Regions from separate parts of the Enterocloster bolteae genome, predicted to be linked through region 1. Evidence: predicted binding sites of a transcription regulator. Region 1 holds the regulator's gene; the other holds the start of a gene.
What was found. Region 1 encodes NrdR, which represses ribonucleotide reductase genes. Its sites were predicted from a motif close to CACAANATNTTGTG; they were not measured.
Positions count from the first base shown of each region.

Region 2: a site for NrdR is predicted at 5,290-5,303, ahead of nrdD (anaerobic ribonucleoside-triphosphate reductase). Genes of this name have one in related genera too.

Region 1 covers NZ_CP022464.2:2,555,943-2,565,739, forward strand. Annotated here, with positions in the region: gene CGC65_RS11980 (methionine ABC transporter ATP-binding protein) at 405-1,421, shown strand; gene CGC65_RS11985 (methionine ABC transporter permease) at 1,423-2,088, shown strand; gene CGC65_RS11990 (MetQ/NlpA family ABC transporter substrate-binding protein) at 2,343-3,266, shown strand; gene CGC65_RS11995 (DUF4190 domain-containing protein) at 3,463-4,263, shown strand; gene CGC65_RS12000 (YlmC/YmxH family sporulation protein) at 4,417-4,677, shown strand; gene aroD (type I 3-dehydroquinate dehydratase) at 4,911-5,669, opposite strand; gene nrdR (transcriptional regulator NrdR) at 5,852-6,304, shown strand; gene CGC65_RS12015 (YqeG family HAD IIIA-type phosphatase) at 6,341-6,859, shown strand; gene aroE (shikimate dehydrogenase) at 6,869-8,278, shown strand; gene efp (elongation factor P) at 8,411-8,968, shown strand; gene argS (arginine--tRNA ligase) at 9,091-9,797, shown strand, end outside.
Region 2 covers NZ_CP022464.2:1,453,462-1,463,258, forward strand. Annotated here, with positions in the region: gene malQ (4-alpha-glucanotransferase) at 1-677, opposite strand, end outside; gene CGC65_RS06825 (endonuclease/exonuclease/phosphatase family protein) at 565-1,437, opposite strand; gene CGC65_RS06830 (PTS transporter subunit IIBC) at 1,504-3,744, opposite strand; gene CGC65_RS06835 (LacI family DNA-binding transcriptional regulator) at 4,106-5,143, shown strand; gene nrdD (anaerobic ribonucleoside-triphosphate reductase) at 5,429-7,588, shown strand; gene nrdG (anaerobic ribonucleoside-triphosphate reductase activating protein) at 7,590-8,126, shown strand; gene CGC65_RS06850 (LacI family DNA-binding transcriptional regulator) at 8,243-9,259, shown strand; gene CGC65_RS06855 (sugar ABC transporter substrate-binding protein) at 9,591-9,797, shown strand, end outside.

The DNA.
Region 1 (9,797 bases):
AGGGTGTTTCAGGAAAAAGTGCTTGACAAATAGGTTCATGTGATGTATTTTCTTAACTAAGATAAATCCCAGCGATTTAATAGGAATCAATACAGGAGGAACGTATGAATCAGTTTAGAGCCATGCAGATGAATATGGATATGATGAACAGCATGTACATGATGATGTGCTGTGTATCCGCATGGGCAAAAAACTGAATGTAAGTTTCATCTGTATGGATTGTGATTAATCAGGAGATATCCCGGTAGCAGGGAAAGATTCAGGGCCGCAAGTCCGTGCAGGACATGCGGCCTTTTTGCTGTGATTTTGCCTGAACGCTGTAGGCTGCCACGATGTGGCCAGGGCGCGGGCATGTGCGGGACCCCGAATATGTGTTTCAGGAACAAAAGAAAGGAATTAAACCTATGGAAGCAAATAACGAAAATCCCATCATTCAGCTGGTGGGGCTGGGGAAACAGTTCCAGACCATGAATGGTCCGGTTACTGCCCTGGAGGATATCAATTTGGAAATCCGGTATGGAGAGGTGTTCGGTATCATCGGCCTGTCCGGTGCGGGTAAGAGTACCCTGGTGCGGTGCATCAATTATCTGGAAGTGCCCACTTCGGGAAAGGTCGTATTTGAAGGAAAAAACCTGTCTGTGATGAAGGACAGGGAAAAGCGTCTGGCCAGGCAGTCCATGGGCATGATTTTCCAGCAGTTTAACCTGCTGTCCCAGAGAAATGTGCTTCAGAATGTATGCTTTCCACTGGAAATTGCAGGGGTATCCAAGGCCGAGGCCAAAAAGCGGGCAGAGGAGCTTTTAACACTGGTGGGTCTGGAGGTCCGGATGAAGGCATATCCGGCGCAGCTTTCAGGCGGACAGAAACAGAGGGTAGCCATTGCCAGGGCCATGGCAACGAACCCAAAGGTCCTTCTGTGTGACGAGGCCACCAGCGCGCTGGACCCCAACACGACCAAATCTATTTTGGAACTGCTTAAGAAGATAAACCGGGAGATGGGAATTACTGTCATTGTCATTACCCATGAGATGGCGGTTATTGAGGCCATATGCGACAGAGTGGCTATCATAGACCACAGCCATATTGCAGAAGTGGGAAATGTGTCCGATATCTTTTCCGGCCCCAAATCCGATATCGGCCGTCAGCTGATTCTGGGGGATGTGGCTGAGCAGAACTTAAGCTTTGGCAATTCCCGCCAGATCCGCATTATTTTTGACGGAAGAGAGTCTTCTGAGCCCGTAATCGCCAACATGGTGCTGGCCTGTAAGGTTCCGGTGAATATCATGCATGCGGACACCAGGGATATTGAAGGCAAGGCCATGGGACAGATGATCATACAGCTTCCGGAGGACGATACGGATGCCGGCAGGATTTGTAACTATCTGAAAACAGCCAATGTAAAGTTCGAGGAGGTGCGGTGATATGCAATTTGATGCTACGACCATAAATATGCTTGTAAAAGGAATCTGGGAGACGATATACATGGTATTCCTTTCCTCTGCCTTATCCTATGTAATTGGTATTCCCCTGGGAATCGCCCTGGTGGTGACGGACAGGGAGGGCATCAGCCCGGTGCCTCTGTTTAACAAGGTCCTGGGTCTCATCATCAATCTGCTGCGTTCCGTGCCGTTTATCATCCTGTTAATCATGGTTCTTCCCATTACCAAGTTCATTGTGGGAAAGACCATAGGATCCAATGCCACGGTGGTGCCTCTGATTATTGCCGCAGCCCCTTACATAGGGCGTATGGTGGAGTCTTCCCTGAAGGAAGTGGACGCAGGTGTCATTGAAGCAGCCAAATCCATGGGTGCATCCACCTGGCAGATTATAGTCAAGGTACTGCTGCCGGAGGCCAAGCCGTCTCTGTTGGTGGGAGCGGCCATATCCGTGACCACAATTCTCGGGTACTCTGCCATGGCAGGATTTACAGGAGGAGGCGGACTGGGAGATATCGCCATCCGTTACGGATACCACCGTTACCAGACCGATATGATGATGGTGACCGTAGTGCTTCTGGTCATTATTGTGCAGCTGATCCAGGAGGTCGCCATGCGCATGTCCAGAAAGAGTGATAAGAGAATCCGGTAGAAAGATTCCGGAACACAATCCGGGAAGAGAGTGCGGGAACAGAATCCAGGGAATCCAGTAACAGAATCCAGGAAGAGAGTCCCGTGATACAAAGTTGTATGTGAATCTGCCGAGGCTGTCCGGTTTCCTGACAAGGAACGGATAACGTATATGACCTGCATATGAGGAAGGACGTGCAGCCTGGGCTGATGATAAATGCCGTATCATGGCGCAAAATAACAGGGGCAGAGCCCCAACGCGAGGAGGACACAATTATGAAGAAAAACATCTTAGGCACAGCCGTACTGGCTGCAGTATTGGTATCAGGAGCGCTCAGCGCATGCTCCGGCAGCCCAAAGGAGACTGCGGCGGCAGATACAACGGCAGCAACTGCCGGGACTCAGGCTGCTGATTCCAAGGAAGAGGAGACCACGGCGGCAGAGGCGGAGACCACCCAGGCCAGTGCAGAACTGAAGGAAATCGTGGTAGGAGCAAGCCCGGCGCCGCATGCGGAAATCCTCAATGCAGCGAAAGAGGTTCTGGCATCCAAGGGCTATGAGCTGAAGATTGTGGAATATACGGATTATGTGCAGCCCAACAATGCACTGGATTCAGGAGATCTGGATGCAAACTATTTTCAGCACAAGCCATATCTGGATTCCTTTAATGCGCAGAACGGAACAAAGCTGGTCAGCGCAGGCGCCATCCACTATGAGCCATTCGGCATTTATGCAGGCAAGACAGCATCCCTGGAAGAGCTTCCTGACAAGGCAACCGTACTGGTGCCAAACGATGTGAGCAATGAGGCAAGAGCTCTTCTTCTGCTGGAAGCGCAGGGGCTGATTAAGCTGAAAGACGGCGTTGGCCTGGAGGCTACTAAGAATGATATCGTGGAGAATACCAAGAACCTGGATATCGTAGAGTTAGAGGCAGCTCAGCTTCCGCGTTCCATTTCTGACGGCGATATTGCGGTTATCAACGGCAACTATGCAATTGAAGCAGGGCTTAAAGTCAGCGATGCCCTGGCTACTGAGGATTCCCAGTCACTGGCAGCAACCACCTACGGCAACGTGGTGGCAGTGAGAGAGGGAGAGGAGTCCAGCGATGCAACCAAGGCCCTGGTGGAAGCATTGACCAGCCCTGAGGTAAAGCAGTTCATGGAGGAAACTTATGAAGGCGCAGTGGTGCCGCTGTTCTAAAGCATATTTTAAGGCGTTTTCAAGCATACTCCTAAGGAGAGAATGCAGTTATTCATAAAATTGTAAGAGGCTGTCCGCCGGGGATATACCCTGGCGGATTGTTTTATTTTACAAAATATGTTATACTTTTCCAAACGTGTGCCCTGTATCTGGGCACATGAACGCGGCCGTATGGGCTTGAGAGAGGAGATAATCCATGGAAAATGAAAACGGAAACAGATACGGTACCGGGGAAGGCCAGGGGACGGATTATCATACAGGTAACAGGGAACCAGTGATTGTGGCGGAACAGCCGGCCAGAGAGGTGACAGAGGAGGACTCCGGACAGACATCTGCCGGACAGGACGGTTCCGATGGATGGAGCAGTCCTGTGGACGCACCCTTACAGGAGGACAGGTGGAGCGAAACCGGGGATAAACCCTATCTGGGAAGTCCCTGGGAACCAACCCCATCCGGGGCATCGTATGACGCAGGAAAGGAAAATGGCGTCAGCGGAAATGACAGCCAGCCGGTATATAAGCCAGCTCCGGCTTCTTATGGTCAGGGCCAGCCGGGGGCAAATCAGGGTCAGCCCGGAATAAATCAGGGTCAGCCGGGGACCGGCCAGGGCGGCGATTTCAGCCAAAATGACAGCCGCCGGGAAAGAGGAGGCAGTCAGCCGGGCGGAAACGGCCAATGTCAGCCCCAATACCAGACCCAGTATCAGACCCAATACCAGTCTTACCAGCCTGCGTATCAGGAAAAGAACAATATGGCTACGGCTTCTCTGGTTATGGGAATTCTTTCCCTGTGCAGTATCTGCTGCTGCATGCTGTTCGGTGTCGTGTTCGGCGTGCTGGGCATCATATTTGCCATTATGTCAAAAAGAGGAGACAGAATGGACAGCCAGGCAAAGGCCGGACTGATACTCTCTATTATCGGTGTTGCTGTCACTGTGCTTATTATCATCTTTTTTGTTGTGATTGAGGTGTTGGCTGTCATACCGGAACTGAACTGAAACAGCGGCTATCAGTAACATCTGCCGGGTACCGCCCTGCAGAATGGCTGCTATCCGCGTAACCGCGGACAGCCGGTATTTTCAAAAATCAGGTTTTAATCGGACAGTATCCGGCATATAGTAAGTAGCAAGAGAGGCCGGGAGGCTGTGGACGTGAGGATTTACGACCTGAAACAAAAAGAAGTGATTAATGTAAAGACCTGCAAGCGCCTTGGATTTGTGGGAGATGTGGATTTCGACATGGAAACGGGCTGTCTGCTGGCCCTGATTGTGCCTGGGCCGGGCTGTATATGCGGTTTTTTGGGCCGGGAGAAGGAATATGTGATACCATTCTGCGATATCTGCCAGGTGGGAAATGATATCATATTGGTGGACATTAAAGAAAAAGATGTGACGGAAAGCATTAAATGCTGAATGGAAACATACAGCGGCCGAAAGGAAACATGCAGCGCGGATTCCAGGGGGATTCGCGCTTTTTTCAGCCCCTCAGGGCAGAGGAGTGGCCGCCAGGGCTTCCCCTGCCGGCCGGTTTGTGAGAAAAAGTTGTATGAAAAGCATTTGCTTTTTACAAATCTAACTATACAAACGAATTGTGAAGGTTTTATGGTGGAAATGTGAAAAATCTGTGAAGGGGTACCATAAAATAGTCACAGGTTTTGGTGGATGGCTGTCAGGAACTCCTTCAGCTTCCCCACTTCAATCTGGCCCGGTGCAGAGGCTTCCTTTACAGAGCCAAAGGTCAGGCAGGAGCCGAACACCTCCCCTGACAGACGGCTTATGAGCCCGGTGCCTTTCATGGACATGGTGATGAGCGGACAGGACAGGGACTGGCTGGCCTTGTGGGTGGCGGACAGGAGGGTCAGCACATCGCCGGCTGACTGGGGCATCACCGCAATCTTGGCTATGTCTGCCCCCAGGTCCTCCATATGATGCAGGCGGCGGAGAATCTCCTCCTCTTTGGGGGTGGCTGCGAAATCATGGTTGGACAGTATGACGCTTACCTGGTGTCTGTGGGCCAGGTCTATTGTCTCACGTATCATATCGTCCCCCGAGAAAAGCTCCAAATCCACCAGATGTACATGGCCGGAGCAGATGGCGTGTTCTGCCAGGGAGCGGTACGCCGGCAGGGGAGCGGACAGATGACCGCCCTCCCGTTGGGTACGGAAGGTAAAGAGCAGGGGAATGTCTTTCAGGGCAGACTCCAGGCCGGGAAGGACCTGGTCCAGGGTGTCTGGCTCCAGTATGGAATCAAACCAGTCCGCTCTCCATTCAGCTATATCCACTGGCTGCTCCGTGAAGGAGGCAGCCTGGTGAATCAGGGATTCATAATCCTTTTCCACCAGCGGGGCGCATATTTTCGGCATTCCCCGCCCAAGTATTGTTTGTTTTATGATGACATTTTTCATGATAAGGAGCACCTTTCCTGTAATCTTTTTGGATTTGTCTGGATTCATTATAAAGCGGGGAGGGGATTTCGTCCATACTGTAATGAAAAAAGAACAAAGTCCTTGCTATCCATACTTTCTTCGGTTAAAATATATGAAGCGTTTAAGGCGATACGTGAAAAAAGAAAGGATGGGTAACCCAGATGAAATGCCCCTATTGTAATGAAGCAGACACCAAGGTCATAGATTCCCGCCCGGCAGATGACAACAGCTCCATACGCAGGCGCCGCCAGTGCGAGCGCTGCGGTAAGCGCTTTACCACCTACGAGAAGCTGGAAACCATGCCGTTAATGGTAATAAAGAAGGATAATTCCCGGGAGACATATGACCGTTCCAAGATTGAAGCAGGAATCATTCACTCCTGCCATAAACGGCCGGTATCACCCCAGCAGATTAATTCCATGATTGATGAGATTGAAAACCAGATTTTTAACATGGAGGAAAAGGAAGTGCCCACCTCCGCCATCGGAGAGCTGGTGATGGGAAAGCTTAAGGACCTGGACGAGGTGGCGTATGTGCGTTTCGCTTCTGTTTACCGGGAATTTAAGGATATGAATACGTTTATAGACGAGATTGGAAAATTACTGAAAAAATAGAATTGCTAAAATAGATTGGAAGGAATACTTATAAACATGCTGGAAATGTTTTATCCCCGCCGTTACGAGGTTTCAACTTATGTGATACCTTTTGACTATTATCATGCACAGGGAATGCAGGGCGTGATTTTTGACATTGATAATACCCTGGTGCCCCATGACGCGCCGGCAGACGGACAGGCAGTGGAACTCTTTGAGCGGCTTCGCGCCATGGGAATGAAGACATGCCTTTTATCCAACAATAAGGAACCCAGGGTAAAGCCCTTTGCGGATTTTGTGGGTTCCTGCTATATCCATAAGGCAGGCAAGCCGGGAGTCAAAGGATATGAGAAGGCCATGGAGCTTATGGGGACTGACAGGGAACATACTCTCTTTGTGGGGGACCAGCTGTTTACAGATGTGTACGGTGCCAACAGGGCCGGCCTCTACAGTATCCTGGTAAGGCCCATGAATCCCAGGGAGGAAATACAGATTGTGATGAAGCGTTACCTGGAAAAGCCGGTGCTGTATTTTTATAAAAAACACGCCAGAGATATAAACCAATACAGGGAGTAAAGTGAGACAATGGACGGAAAGACAAGAGTATGCGGGCTGATTGCAAATCCGGTGGAACATTCCATGTCACCCATGATGCATAATTTCTTTGCGCAGAGAACAGGGGTGAATTTAGCCTACGTTCCTTTTAAGGTGGAGGAGGACCGGGTGGGGGACGCAGTAAAAGGGGCTTATGCCCTGAATATACTGGGGATGAACGTAACGGTTCCCCATAAACAGCGGGTAATGGAATTTCTGTCTGAACTGGATGAGGATGCCAGGGCCATCGGGGCGGTCAATACACTGGTCAGGACAGAAGCGGGGTATAAGGGCTATAATACGGACGGCGCAGGCCTTAAGCGGGCTTTTGCGGAAGCCGGTATCCGGACAGAAGGAGAACACTGTTTACTCATTGGGGCCGGAGGCGCGGCCAAGGCAGCAGCCTATGTGCTGGCAAAGGGCGGGGCTGCAAAAATCCACATCCTCAACCGGAATGAAGCCAGGGCCAGGGAGCTGGCCGGCTATATCAACATACTGACCGGCAGAGGTCTGGCGGAGGCCCTGCCCCTGGAGGGATACAGGAATCTTCCTGCCAGAAAGGGCGGTTATCTGGCTGTACAGTCCACCAGCGTGGGCATGCATCCCCATGTGGAGGATGTTATTATTGATAATCCCCGGTTTTATGAGATGATTCATACGGGTGTGGACATTGTCTATACTCCCGCCAGGACCAGGTTTATGAAAATGGTGCAGGAAGCAGGGGGAAGGGCGGTGAACGGCCTGGACATGCTTTTATATCAGGGTGTGATTGCCTATGAACTTTGGAATCCACAGGTCAGGGTGGACAGTGGGACCATAGAGCTGGCAAAGCAGATGATTGAAAATTACCTGCAAAAGAAACAGGCAGGGGAGGGCAGGGGAGATAACCTGATTCTCATTGGCTTCATGGGTGCTGGAAAGTCCCGTGTGGGAGAGCATTTCGCAGCACGCTACCAGATGCCCATAATTGATACGGACAAGGAGATTGAAGCGGCCGCCGGTATGGCCATATCCGACATATTTGCCACCCAGGGAGAGGAAGCCTTCCGGCGCCTGGAGACAGGCGTACTGGAGAAGCTGCTGGAGCAGGGAGGCAGATCAGTGATTTCCGTGGGCGGCGGACTGCCTCTCAGGGAGGAAAACAGGGCGCTTCTCAAACAGCTGGGAACCGTGGTATATCTGGATGTCCTGCCGGAAACCGTCATGGAACGAATCGGATCCGATGTGTCGGACCGCCCCATGCTTCACGGCGGTGATGTGATGGGACGTATCGTCAGCCTTCTGGAGTCGAGAAAACCCCATTACCTGGAAGCTTCTCATATCATTGTGGATGTGAACGGACGGGACGTGGATGATATCGTGGAAGAGATTTACCGCAGGGCAGCGGATAAAACTTGCTAAAAAGGGAGAAATTTATACTGCCGTTAAAAAAGAACTTGAAAATGCTCCCTACATAGTATAGAATATAAAAGATTAATGACTTATGGGGCGCTTAGGCAAGCGTCATGAACGAACTCAAGGAGGAATATCTTTATGATATCAGCAGGTGATTTTAGGAATGGCATTACACTGGAGATTGACGGACAGGTTGTCCAGATTATGGAATTCCAGCATGTTAAGCCAGGCAAGGGCGCAGCTTTCGTGCGTACAAAATTAAAAAATGTAATCAACGGCGGCGTGGTAGAGCGCACTTTCCGTCCTACAGAGAAGTTCCCTCAGGCCAGGATTGACAGAGTGGACATGCAGTATCTGTATGCTGACGGCGAATTATATAACTTTATGAACCAGGAGACCTATGATCAGGTAGCCCTGAACCAGGACATCATCGGCGATGCCCTGAAGTTTGTGAAGGAGAACGAAGTATGTAAGGTCTGCTCTTACAATGGCAATGTATTCTCCGTAGAGCCTCCGCTGTTTGTTGAGCTGGAGATTACAGAGACAGAGCCAGGTTTCAAGGGTGATACCGCAACCGGTGCCAACAAGCCGGCAACCGTAGAGACAGGTGCAACCGTATACGTACCGTTATTTGTTGAAATCGGCGATAAGATTAAGATTGACACCAGAACCGGCGAATATCTGTCACGTGTATAATACAACTGTCAGATACGCCCTGGGAGGCGGTTTGTAAGAATTGCTCCGGTATTTGCCGGGGCAGTTTTTAACTTTCCGGGAAAAGGAAAGACCTATTGTCACAGTAAAGGAGAGTATACATTGTGAATAAGATTCTGGATATGATGGAGCGGGAATTAAAGCAGGCATTTACAGCCAGCGGATATGAGGATTCATTCGCAAAGGTGGTTTTGTCAAACCGTCCCGACCTGTGTGAGTACCAGTGCAACGGTGCCATGGCAGCGGCTAAGGTATATAAGAAGAAGCCCATTGATATAGCGAACCAGGTGGTGGAACATCTGGTCTCAGGCGGCTCCCACCCTGTTTTTTCCGAGGCGGAGGCTGTAATGCCGGGATTCATCAACCTGAAGCTGTCAGAGGCGTTCTTGGCAGAGTATACGGGTTTTATGGCTCAGTCAGATAAGCTGGGGCTGGAAGCACCTGAGAAGCCGGAGACTGTTATTGTGGATTACGGCGGGGCCAATGTGGCAAAGCCTCTCCATGTGGGCCATCTGCGGGCAGCTATTATCGGGGAGAGCATAAAGCGTATGGGCCGTTTCCTGGGCCACCATATGATTGGTGATGTGCACCTGGGGGACTGGGGACTGCAGATGGGCCTTATCATTGAGGAACTCAGGGACAGGAAGCCGGAGCTGGTGTATTTTGACGAATCCTTTGAGGGACCATTTCCACAGGAGGCGCCCTTTACCATCAGCGAACTGGAGGAGATATATCCTGCGGCCAGCGCCAAGTCCAAGGCAGATGAGGTGTTTAAGGAGAGGGCTCATCAGGCGACCCTGAAGCTCCAGAG
Region 2 (9,797 bases), 1.1 Mb from region 1:
AGCTCCCTCCGGTAGTAATCCAGGGCGTTCTGCCAGCGCAGGCGGATGTCCTGTGCCCACCGGGTCCAGGCAGTTCCTTTGAACCGGGCCTTTACTGCCATGAAAAGGGCGTAATCCTGCAGCCACCATCTGTTTTCATCCCTGAATTTCCGAAACTCCGGGTCCAGGCTTATGCTGCTCCTCTCATAGGCTTTTCTCAGCAGGGGGTACCGCTCTTCGTAGACCTTTGCATAGTCCACAAAATCCGGCCGGCTGCCGAAGTCAGCCCGGCTGCATTCTTCCTCTGTAAGGACGCCTTCCTGTATAAGGTCCTCCAGACTAATGAAATAGGGATTGCCTGCAAAGGTGGAAAAGGACTGGTAGGGGGAATCCCCGTAACTGGTGGGCCCCAGGGGGAGAATCTGCCAGTAGGACTGGCCGGCCTCCTTTAAACGGTCCACGAATTCGTAGGCCTCCTTTGAAAAGCAGCCGATTCCGTATTTGGAGGGAAGGCTGGTGATGGATAGTAAGATTCCGCTTTCTCGTTTCATATCTATATGCTCCTTTTTGCAGGCATTGTCCTGTTTAATATTCTGTGATGATTCCAAAATGGTCTGATACAACGGGAAAGGATGTGCCGTCGTATATGGTTCGGGAGGAAATAACCGGCACCCTGCGGCTGGTCCAGATGTAATCAATACGCATTCCCGGTATCTCTCCCTGTTCCCGCCATCCGTCAATGGCATTTGCCACAGTGACGCCTGAATCCCTGGAAGCAGCCAGGTCATATGCGTCAAACCAGCCTGAGGCCAGAATCAGGTCCCGTCCCTGGCCGGTTATGTGGGCCGGTGAGTTGAAATCCCCCATGAGCCACAGACGTTCTTCTGCTAAGGGGGACAGGCCGCTGCTTATGCGGTTCCATTGTCCCTCAAAGGGTTCTTCGCTGTCATTCCACCAACCCATGTGGACACTGTAAAAATATTCATTTCCGTATTCTGTCCGGGTGTTGATTCCAAGTATTTTTCGGGTTTTCCAGTTTTCATAATCCCGGATGCCGGTGATGTAAAACTGGCTGGTCCCCAGTATGGGGGAACGGCTGAGGACGGCCAGACCCTCGTCGTATATCCCGTATCCTACCTTGGCCGGGGTCCAGGTCCACTGGTAGGAAACACCGGCCCGGGCCAGGAGCAACGCCAGGTTAAGGGCGTGGTTGTCTGCGCGTATGACTGCCCGGGAGGCGCAGGGGGAGACTGTGTTTAAGTCTTTGGCACAGCAGGGAACATAGCCGGATTCCCGCAGCCAGCCGGAGGCTGCGGGCGGAGCGCTCCTGGACTGGTTGACCTCCTGGAGGGCTATGATATCCGGTTTGATTTGGACAAGGGATCCGGCAAAGGCGGCGAGCTTGGATTCATATTCCGGCTCCGCCAGACTGTGTGTGTTAAGTGTCATTATTTTCATACTACCTGCCTCCGGTGGTTTTCAGTTACAGAAGGCAGCTGCGGTGGGTGGATGGCAGCGGCCTGTTTACAGTATATCATTGATATCGGATTTGAGCACATCTGCTTTCGGTCCGTAGATGGCCTGGATGCCGCCGTCCTTTTTAATCAGACCCATGGCGCCCTCTGCCTTCCATTGGGGCAGTCCGGCAACCTTATCCACGTCCTTTACCGTGACGCGCAGACGGGTCATGCAGGCGTCCACCAGGACAATGTTATCCCTGCCGCCCAGAAGGGAGATGATGCGTCCGGCCTGGCTGTCACCGGATGATGCAAAACCGGCCCGGCCCTGGCTGTTCTCTGAGACAGAGTCGTCGGTGTAGTTGCCCAGTCTGCCCGGGGTGGCAAAATGGAACCTTCCTATCATAAAATAGGCGATTGCGTATCCTGCGGCAAAGAATACAGCCACACAGAGGATGAAGTTTACCAGGTCTCCGCCAAGTCCTGCGCGGATGGACATGGGAACACGCGTCAGGAATTCCAGGTTGCCAAAGGAATGAAGCCTGAGGTGGATGAGGCCGGCCATGGCAAAAGCGCATCCCTGCAGCACTGCGTATACCAGATACAGCGGAAGGGCGCAGAACATAAACATGAATTCCAGAGGCTCTGTGACACCTGTGAGAAATACGGCCAGTACAGTGGAGATGAACATGGAGCGGTAATTGCGGCGCTTATCCGGGTCCACGCGGCGGTACATGGCCAGGGCAATGCCCAGAAGAAGGCCAGTGGCGCCAATCATCTGTCCTACCTTGAAACGGGCAGGGGTGATGGTGGCCAGCAGGTTCTGGTACCCGGCCATGTCTCCCGCGTCCTTAAGGTTGATAAGGTCTGTTGCCCAGGCCAGCCACAGCGGATCCTGACCAAAAACCTGGGAACCTGCGTTGACGCCCGTGAGGATGGTGTACGTGCCTCCGAAGGAGGTGTAATTCATGGGTATGGTCAGCATATGGTGCAGGCCGAAGGGAAGGAGAAGCCTTTCCAGGGTTCCGTAGATAAAGGGGGCCAGCACAGGCGAGGTGGAGGAGGAGTTGGCAATCCACACGCCGAAGGAGTTGATGCCGGTCTGAACCACAGGCCAGACAATGGCCAGCACCAGTGAGATGATGACGGACCAGAGGATGACTACCATGGGGACAAAGCGTTTTCCGTTAAAGAAGGCCAGGGCGTCCGGCAGCTTCCTGTAATTGTAATATTTATTGTAAATAACTCCTCCTGCAAAGCCTGATATAATGCCCACGAACACGCCCATGTTCAGCGCGGGAGCTCCCAGGACCGAGGTGAAGTATCCGTTTACCAGGATTTCCTGGCCCAGCAGGGTCCGGGTCACGGCGGCAGGGTCGTTTAAGTCGGCGCTGCTGACACCAAAGAGAGCGCCGGTAATAACATTGATGAGGATAAAGGCAATGACAGCCGCAAAAGCGCCGCCGGCCCGTTCCTTTGCCCAGGAGCCGCCGATGGCAACAGCAAACAGGATGTGCAGGTTGTTGATTACGGCCCAGCCTATGGTCTCCATGGTGCTTCCGATTGTAAGGACAGCTCCCATATCCCCGCCGGCCATCTGTATGAGCTTTCCTACGCTGATCATCAGTCCGGCTGCGGGCATGACGGCAATGACTGTCATCAGGACCTTGCCCAGCTTTTGGAGAAAGTCAAAATTGATCAGGGATTTTTTGGGCTTTCCGGCTTTCCTGTCCGCAGCGTCTGCGGGGGAAGACGTATTTGCAGCTGGGGCAGTGTCCGGATTATGGGGGGAGGCTGCATCAGCTTCTTCGGCTGCGTCCGGCGGGCAATGGTCTAAAACCGTTATCACAGTATCTGCTCCTGCCTTTACAGGACCTGTGAAGGCATTCATGGAACGGCCTTCCATTCCGCCGCAGATAAGGACAGGCGTGATGGTGTTGACCTGTTTTTCTTCAAGGGCTTTTAAGTCGGCCTTTGCCAGAAGGCTGCCGGCCTTCACCTTATCTCCGATCTTTACACAGCACTGGAAGCATTCTCCCTTTAAGGCCACGGTCTCCAGACCGAAGTGGACCATGACCTCGATGCCGTCCTCGGAACGCAGGCCATAGGCATGGAGGGTCTCTGCTATGGAAACCACCTCCCCGTCAATGGGACTGACCAGATTGCCGTCCCGGGGCAGGATAGCAACGCCGTCTCCTATGATTTTCTGTGAGAATACAGGGTCCGGCACTTCCTCCAAAGGGACCGCTGTTCCGGTTAAAGGGGAGAGAATCCTGATTCCAATACAGCCGTCAGTGTTCTTGTTCATATGTAACCTCCTGAGTTTAATTGTTGCATTGTTTGTGCAACCGCTTGCGTTAAATATAGTCTGGCTGCATGAAGAATGCAATAGATATTTTCAAAATCCTGTGTTTTCTACGTTTTGGACAAAAATACTCTCAGGTATTTGTGCAATTTTTCCGGAGCAGAATGCAAAAAGTCAGGGGAAGATTGCGCAAACAGAGCGCAAACGAGTTGACAAAAATTGCATTAAACTTTACAATATAGGAAGGGCGTGTATGAACTGCGGTGATGGAACTGGTGGAAGGAGCCTGAGAGCGGATCCGGACCATAGGTTCATATATATCCCTGTGACGATGAAAATGAGACGCATATTAAGGAGGCTGTTTATGCCTGTTACAATCAAAGACGTGGCTGCCCTTGCAGGGGTGTCGCCATCCACCGTAAGCCGTACTTGCAAGGACCATCCCTCTATCAGCCGCCAGACCAAGGAAAAGGTCAGGCAGGCCATGGCAAAGCTGGGCTATGAACCGAATTTTCAGGCCAGCAGTCTGGCGACCCAGAATTCCCGCACCGTGGGAATCATTCTGCCCCCGTCGGAGTGGGAGGCTTACCAGAATCCATTCTACCTGGAGATGATACGGGGAATCAGCCAGTACTGCAACCAGAAGCAGTACATCAATACCGTGATTACGGGACAGAATGAGGATGAGATCCTCCAGGCCATAAAGACCATGGCGAGAACCGGCCTGGCAGAGGGATTTATCGTGCTCTACTCCAGGGAGCAGGACCCGGTTCTGGATTATCTCTATGAAGAGGGACTGCTGTATGTGCTCATTGGAAAAGCGTGCCGGAATGTGAACCAGACCATCTATGTGGATAACGACAATGTGCTTGCGGGCAGGGAGGCGGCGGAGTACCTGTTAAATCTGGGCCATGTAAGGATTGCCTGCCTGTCCGGGGACCATTCTCTTCTTTATAACCACGACAGGAAAATGGGGTATATGCTGGCCCTGGCAGAGCGGGGGATTCCTTTTGACGGCCAGCTGTGCGTGGAAGTGCCTTCTGTGCCGGAGGAGCAGGACCAGGCCCTGGCGGCCCTGTTCGCAAGGGAGGACAGACCCACGGCCGTACTGGTTAGCGACGACATACTGGCAGTGGCCCTGGAGAAGGCATGTATTGGTCTGGGGCTGTCCATACCGGGGGATGTGTCCATCCTGTCCTTTAACAATTCCCTTCTCGCCAGACTCACCTTTCCGCCCCTGACATCCGTGGATGTGAATGCCTGCCAGCTGGGAATCGAGGCAGCCGCCCAGATGATAAGCCATGTGGAAAATCCGGAGCTGGTGGCAACGAAAATCATTGTTCCCCACCACATGGTGGAGCGGGAGAGCTGTGCGGGAGCCGGAGGGTTCTGCGGTGATTGAGATACTGGAACAGTATAATACATCCCAGGCAGGTGACTGCCTGGGCGCCTTTTTGCTGTCAGACATATCACCAGGTTCGGCCGGGATTTCAGCCAATTGTCTTATTTTTCTGAAATACATCTTATCGTATACTTCCTCTTGAAAAACACAACATTTAGTGGTAAAATCTTATACTGTTGCACAAGCAACAGATTTTTCCAGTATTCTGTGATAAGATGCCTTTAAACCGTTTACCTGAAGACAGGCAGCGAGGGAGAGCATTAGGATAAAAGGAGTGTAGTGACGATGAAGATTATTAAGAGGAATGGCGCGGAAGAGGATTTTGACAACAATAAGATCGTGGTGGCTGTGGCAAAGGCCAATACGGCTGCCGGAAAAAACAAGCTGAGTCTGGAGCAGATTAAGGACATTGCGGATTATGTGGAGTACAAGTGTGTAAAGCTTAACAGGGCTGTGTCCGTTGAGGAGATCCAGGATATGGTGGAGAACCAGATCATGTCTACAGGCGCATTTGAGCTTGCAAAGGATTATGTGAGATACCGCTATCAGCGCTCCCTTATACGCAAGGCCAATACAACGGATAACCGCATTCTGTCCCTGATTGAGTGCAATAATGAGGATGTGAAGCAGGAGAATTCCAACAAGAATCCAACGGTCAACAGTGTGCAGAGGGATTACATGGCCGGGGAGGTCAGCAAGGACCTGACCAAGAGGATGCTCCTTCCCCAGGACATCGTGGAGGCTGACAAGGAGGGCATCATCCATTTCCATGACTCCGATTATTTTGCCCAGCACATGCACAACTGCGATCTGGTGAACCTGGAGGACATGCTGCAGAACGGCACGGTTATCAGCGAGACCAGGATTGAGAAGCCCCACAGCTTTTCCACGGCCTGCAATATCGCCACTCAGATTATCGCCCAGGTAGCCAGCAACCAGTATGGCGGGCAGAGCATCAGCCTGGCCCATCTGGCTCCCTTTGTGGACGTATCCAGAAAGAAAATATACGCGGAGGTCCAGGAGGAGGTTAAGACCTTTGGCTGCATGCCTTCCGAGGAAGCCATACACGAAGTGGTGGAAAACAGGCTCCGCAAGGAGGTTACCAAGGGTGTCCAGACCATCCAGTATCAGGTCATCACGCTGATGACCACCAACGGACAGGCCCCCTTCCTGACCGTGTTCATGTACCTGAATGAGGCTAAGAACGAGCGGGAGAAAAAGGACCTGGCCATGATTATCGAGGAGACTCTGAAGCAGCGCTACCAGGGGGTGAAGAATGAGTCGGGCGTGTGGATTACTCCGGCATTTCCCAAGCTGATTTATGTGCTGGAGGAGGACAATGTCAACGAGGGAACCGAGTATTATTACCTGACCGAGATGGCTGCCAAATGTACGGCCAAGCGCCTTGTTCCCGACTATATTTCCGAGAAGAAGATGATGGAATTAAAGGAAGGTAACTGCTTCCCTGTCATGGGATGCCGCAGCGCCTTAAGCCCCTGGAAGGATGAAAATGGAAATTATAAATTCTACGGCCGTTTCAACCAGGGAGTGGTGACCATTAATCTGGTGGATGTGGCCCTGTCCTCCGGCGGAGACATGAAGGCTTTCTGGAAGATTTTTGACGAGAGGCTGGATCTTTGCTACCGGGCACTGATGTGCCGCCACAACCGTCTGAGAGGCACGCTGTCCGATGCGGCGCCCATTCTCTGGCAGAACGGCGCCCTGGCAAGGCTTAAGAAGGGCGAAACCATTGACAGGCTCCTTTACGGAGGCTATTCCACCATTTCCCTGGGATATGCGGGACTCTATGAGTGCGTGAAGTACATGACCGGAAAGTCCCATACCGACCAGGAGACTACTCCCTTTGCCCTGGAGGTCATGGAGTACATGAATAAGGCCTGCAACCGCTGGAAGGATGAGACTAACATCGGGTTCAGCATCTATGGATCGCCCATAGAGAGCACCACCTATAAGTTTGCCAAATGCCTCCAGAAGCGTTTCGGCATCATAGAGGGCGTGACGGACAGAAGCTATATCACCAACAGCTATCACGTAAATGTTTCCGAGGAAATAGATGCCTTCTCAAAGCTGAAATTTGAGTCGCAGTTCCAGGCTCTTTCCACAGGCGGAGCCATCAGCTACGTGGAGGTACCCAACATGCAGAACAATATTCCGGCCGTGCTGGGGATCATACGGTATATCTACGACAATATCATGTACGCAGAGTTAAATACCAAGAGCGATTTCTGCCAGGAGTGCGGATTTGACGGCGAGATTCAGATCGTGACGGATGAGAGCGGCAAGCTGGTGTGGGAATGCCCCAAGTGCGGCAACCGGGACGAGAACAAGCTGAATGTGGCCAGGAGAACCTGCGGCTACATCGGAACTCAGTTCTGGAACCAGGGCAGGACCCAGGAAATCAAGGAAAGGGTGCTCCATTTATAAGATGAATTACGGTACAATCAAGAAGAACGATATTGCCAACGGCGTAGGCGTGAGGGTATCCCTGTTTGTGTCAGGGTGTACCCACCACTGTCCGGGCTGTTTTAACGAAGAGGCGTGGGATTTCGGCTTCGGGAAACCCTTTACAGGGGAGACGGAGGAGGAAATCCTGGACGCCCTTGCGCCGGATTATATAGAGGGCCTCACCCTTCTGGGGGGAGAGCCCTTTGAGCCGGAGAACCAGAAGGCGCTGGTGCCTTTTTTGGAAAAGGTGAGAGAGCGCTATCCGCAGAAGAACCTGTGGTGCTATACGGGATATACCCTGGAACAGGACCTTCTGAGGGACAGCCGGGCCAGGTGCGGCTATACGGACCGGATGCTGTCCATGATTGACGTGCTGGTGGACGGGCGGTTTGTGGAGGCCCTTAAGGATATCAGCCTCCCCTTCCGGGGATCGTCCAACCAGCGCATTCTGAATCTTAGGGCCACCCTTGAGAGCGGGAGCGCGAAGCTGCTGGAGATGGGCAGCGGAAGAATTTAGCGCTGTTGCGGATATGTCCGGAGATGCGTGGACATATCCGGAATGCCTTTTGGTATTGCAATTTAGTTAATAATTTAGTAAAATCAACTTAATTGTATGGCAAAGGGGGTCTGCAAATGGCGCTGAGAGCAAAAGATATAGCGGAAATGCTGGGGGTGTCCACGGCTACGGTTTCTCTGGTATTAAACAACAAACCAGGGGTGGGTGAGAAACGCCGTCAGGAAATCATTCAGAAAATAAAAGAAATGGACTGCGGATACATGCTGAAGGAACAGAGAATCAATAATGGTTCCATTGGGTTCGTGGTCTATAAACGTGAGGGGAGCATCGTGGATGAGTCCCCTTTTTTCACATATATCCTGGAGGGAATCAATAACCGTATCAACCATTACGGATATACCCTTAACTTCCTCTACATCAATAAAACCATGCCCAGGACGGAGCAGGAACACCAGATTAAATCAGGCGGATATAAAGGCCTCATCATCTTTGCGGTGGAAATGTATTATGACGACCTCCAGCTGTTCAAGGAATCCCAGATTCCATTTGCCATCCTGGACAACTCATTTCAGGAAAACGATGTGGATGCGGTGTCCATCAACAATGTACAGGGTACCAGCAAGGCGGTGTCCTATCTGTGCGGCATGGGGCACCGGGAGATTGGATATATCCGCAGCAAGGTCAGGATCAACAGTTTTGACGAGCGGTATAATGCCTTCAAGCACAAGCTCAGGAGCCTGGGAGGCATTTTCAACAAGGAGTATGTGGTTGACGTGGGGTATTCCGAGGAGGATGTGAAGCGGGACGTGAAGAAATACCTGGAGGGCCGCAAACGCCTTCCCACGGCTTTCTTTGCGGAAAATGACCTGATTGGATGCAGCGCAATCAGGGCCATGCAGGAATGCGGATACCGGATACCGGAGGATATTTCCGTGGTGGGGTTTGACAACCGGCCCATCAGTACCCTGGTGGAGCCTCAGCTGACCACGATTAACGTGCCAAAGGATATATTTGGACCGGCTGCCGTGGATCTGCTGATTTCCCGCCTGGACCAGGGGAGAGAACAGTCCCTGAAGGTGGAGATAGGAACCAGCCTGGTGAAACGCGGAAGTGTGAAAAAAATAACGGATTAAACCAAATCAAAAACAGAAGATATGCAGAAGCATGTACGGCATTTAATGCTGTATATGCTCTTTTTTTGTCTTTAACCCTTGCGAACTTAATTATATTAAGTAAATATCGTTAAAAATTTATTTTTGATTTAATTAAATTAATTAAAATTTAGTGAAAAACTATTGACACCAAAGGTATAACCTGCTATATTACGTGTAACAAGCACAAGGAAACCCATTAACAAAGAGAATAAATGGTTATAATGCACAAAACAACAACTTAATTAAATTTAGTTAAATCACAGGGCATATGTGCAGAAACCATTTTTCTCACATCAAAAGGAGGAACACAATGAAGAAAAGAGTAGTAAGCATCCTGTTAACCGGTCTGGCGGTCCTGAGTCTGGCAGCCTGTACGTCCAATGGATTGGAAGCGGCATCCGCCACCAATGACAATGCCAAGGAGGCGGAAGCGGGAACTGAGAAAAAAGAGGGTATCAGCGTTTACTGGGTGGGAAAGACATTGAACAATCCCTGGTGGATTTCCGTATCTGATTTT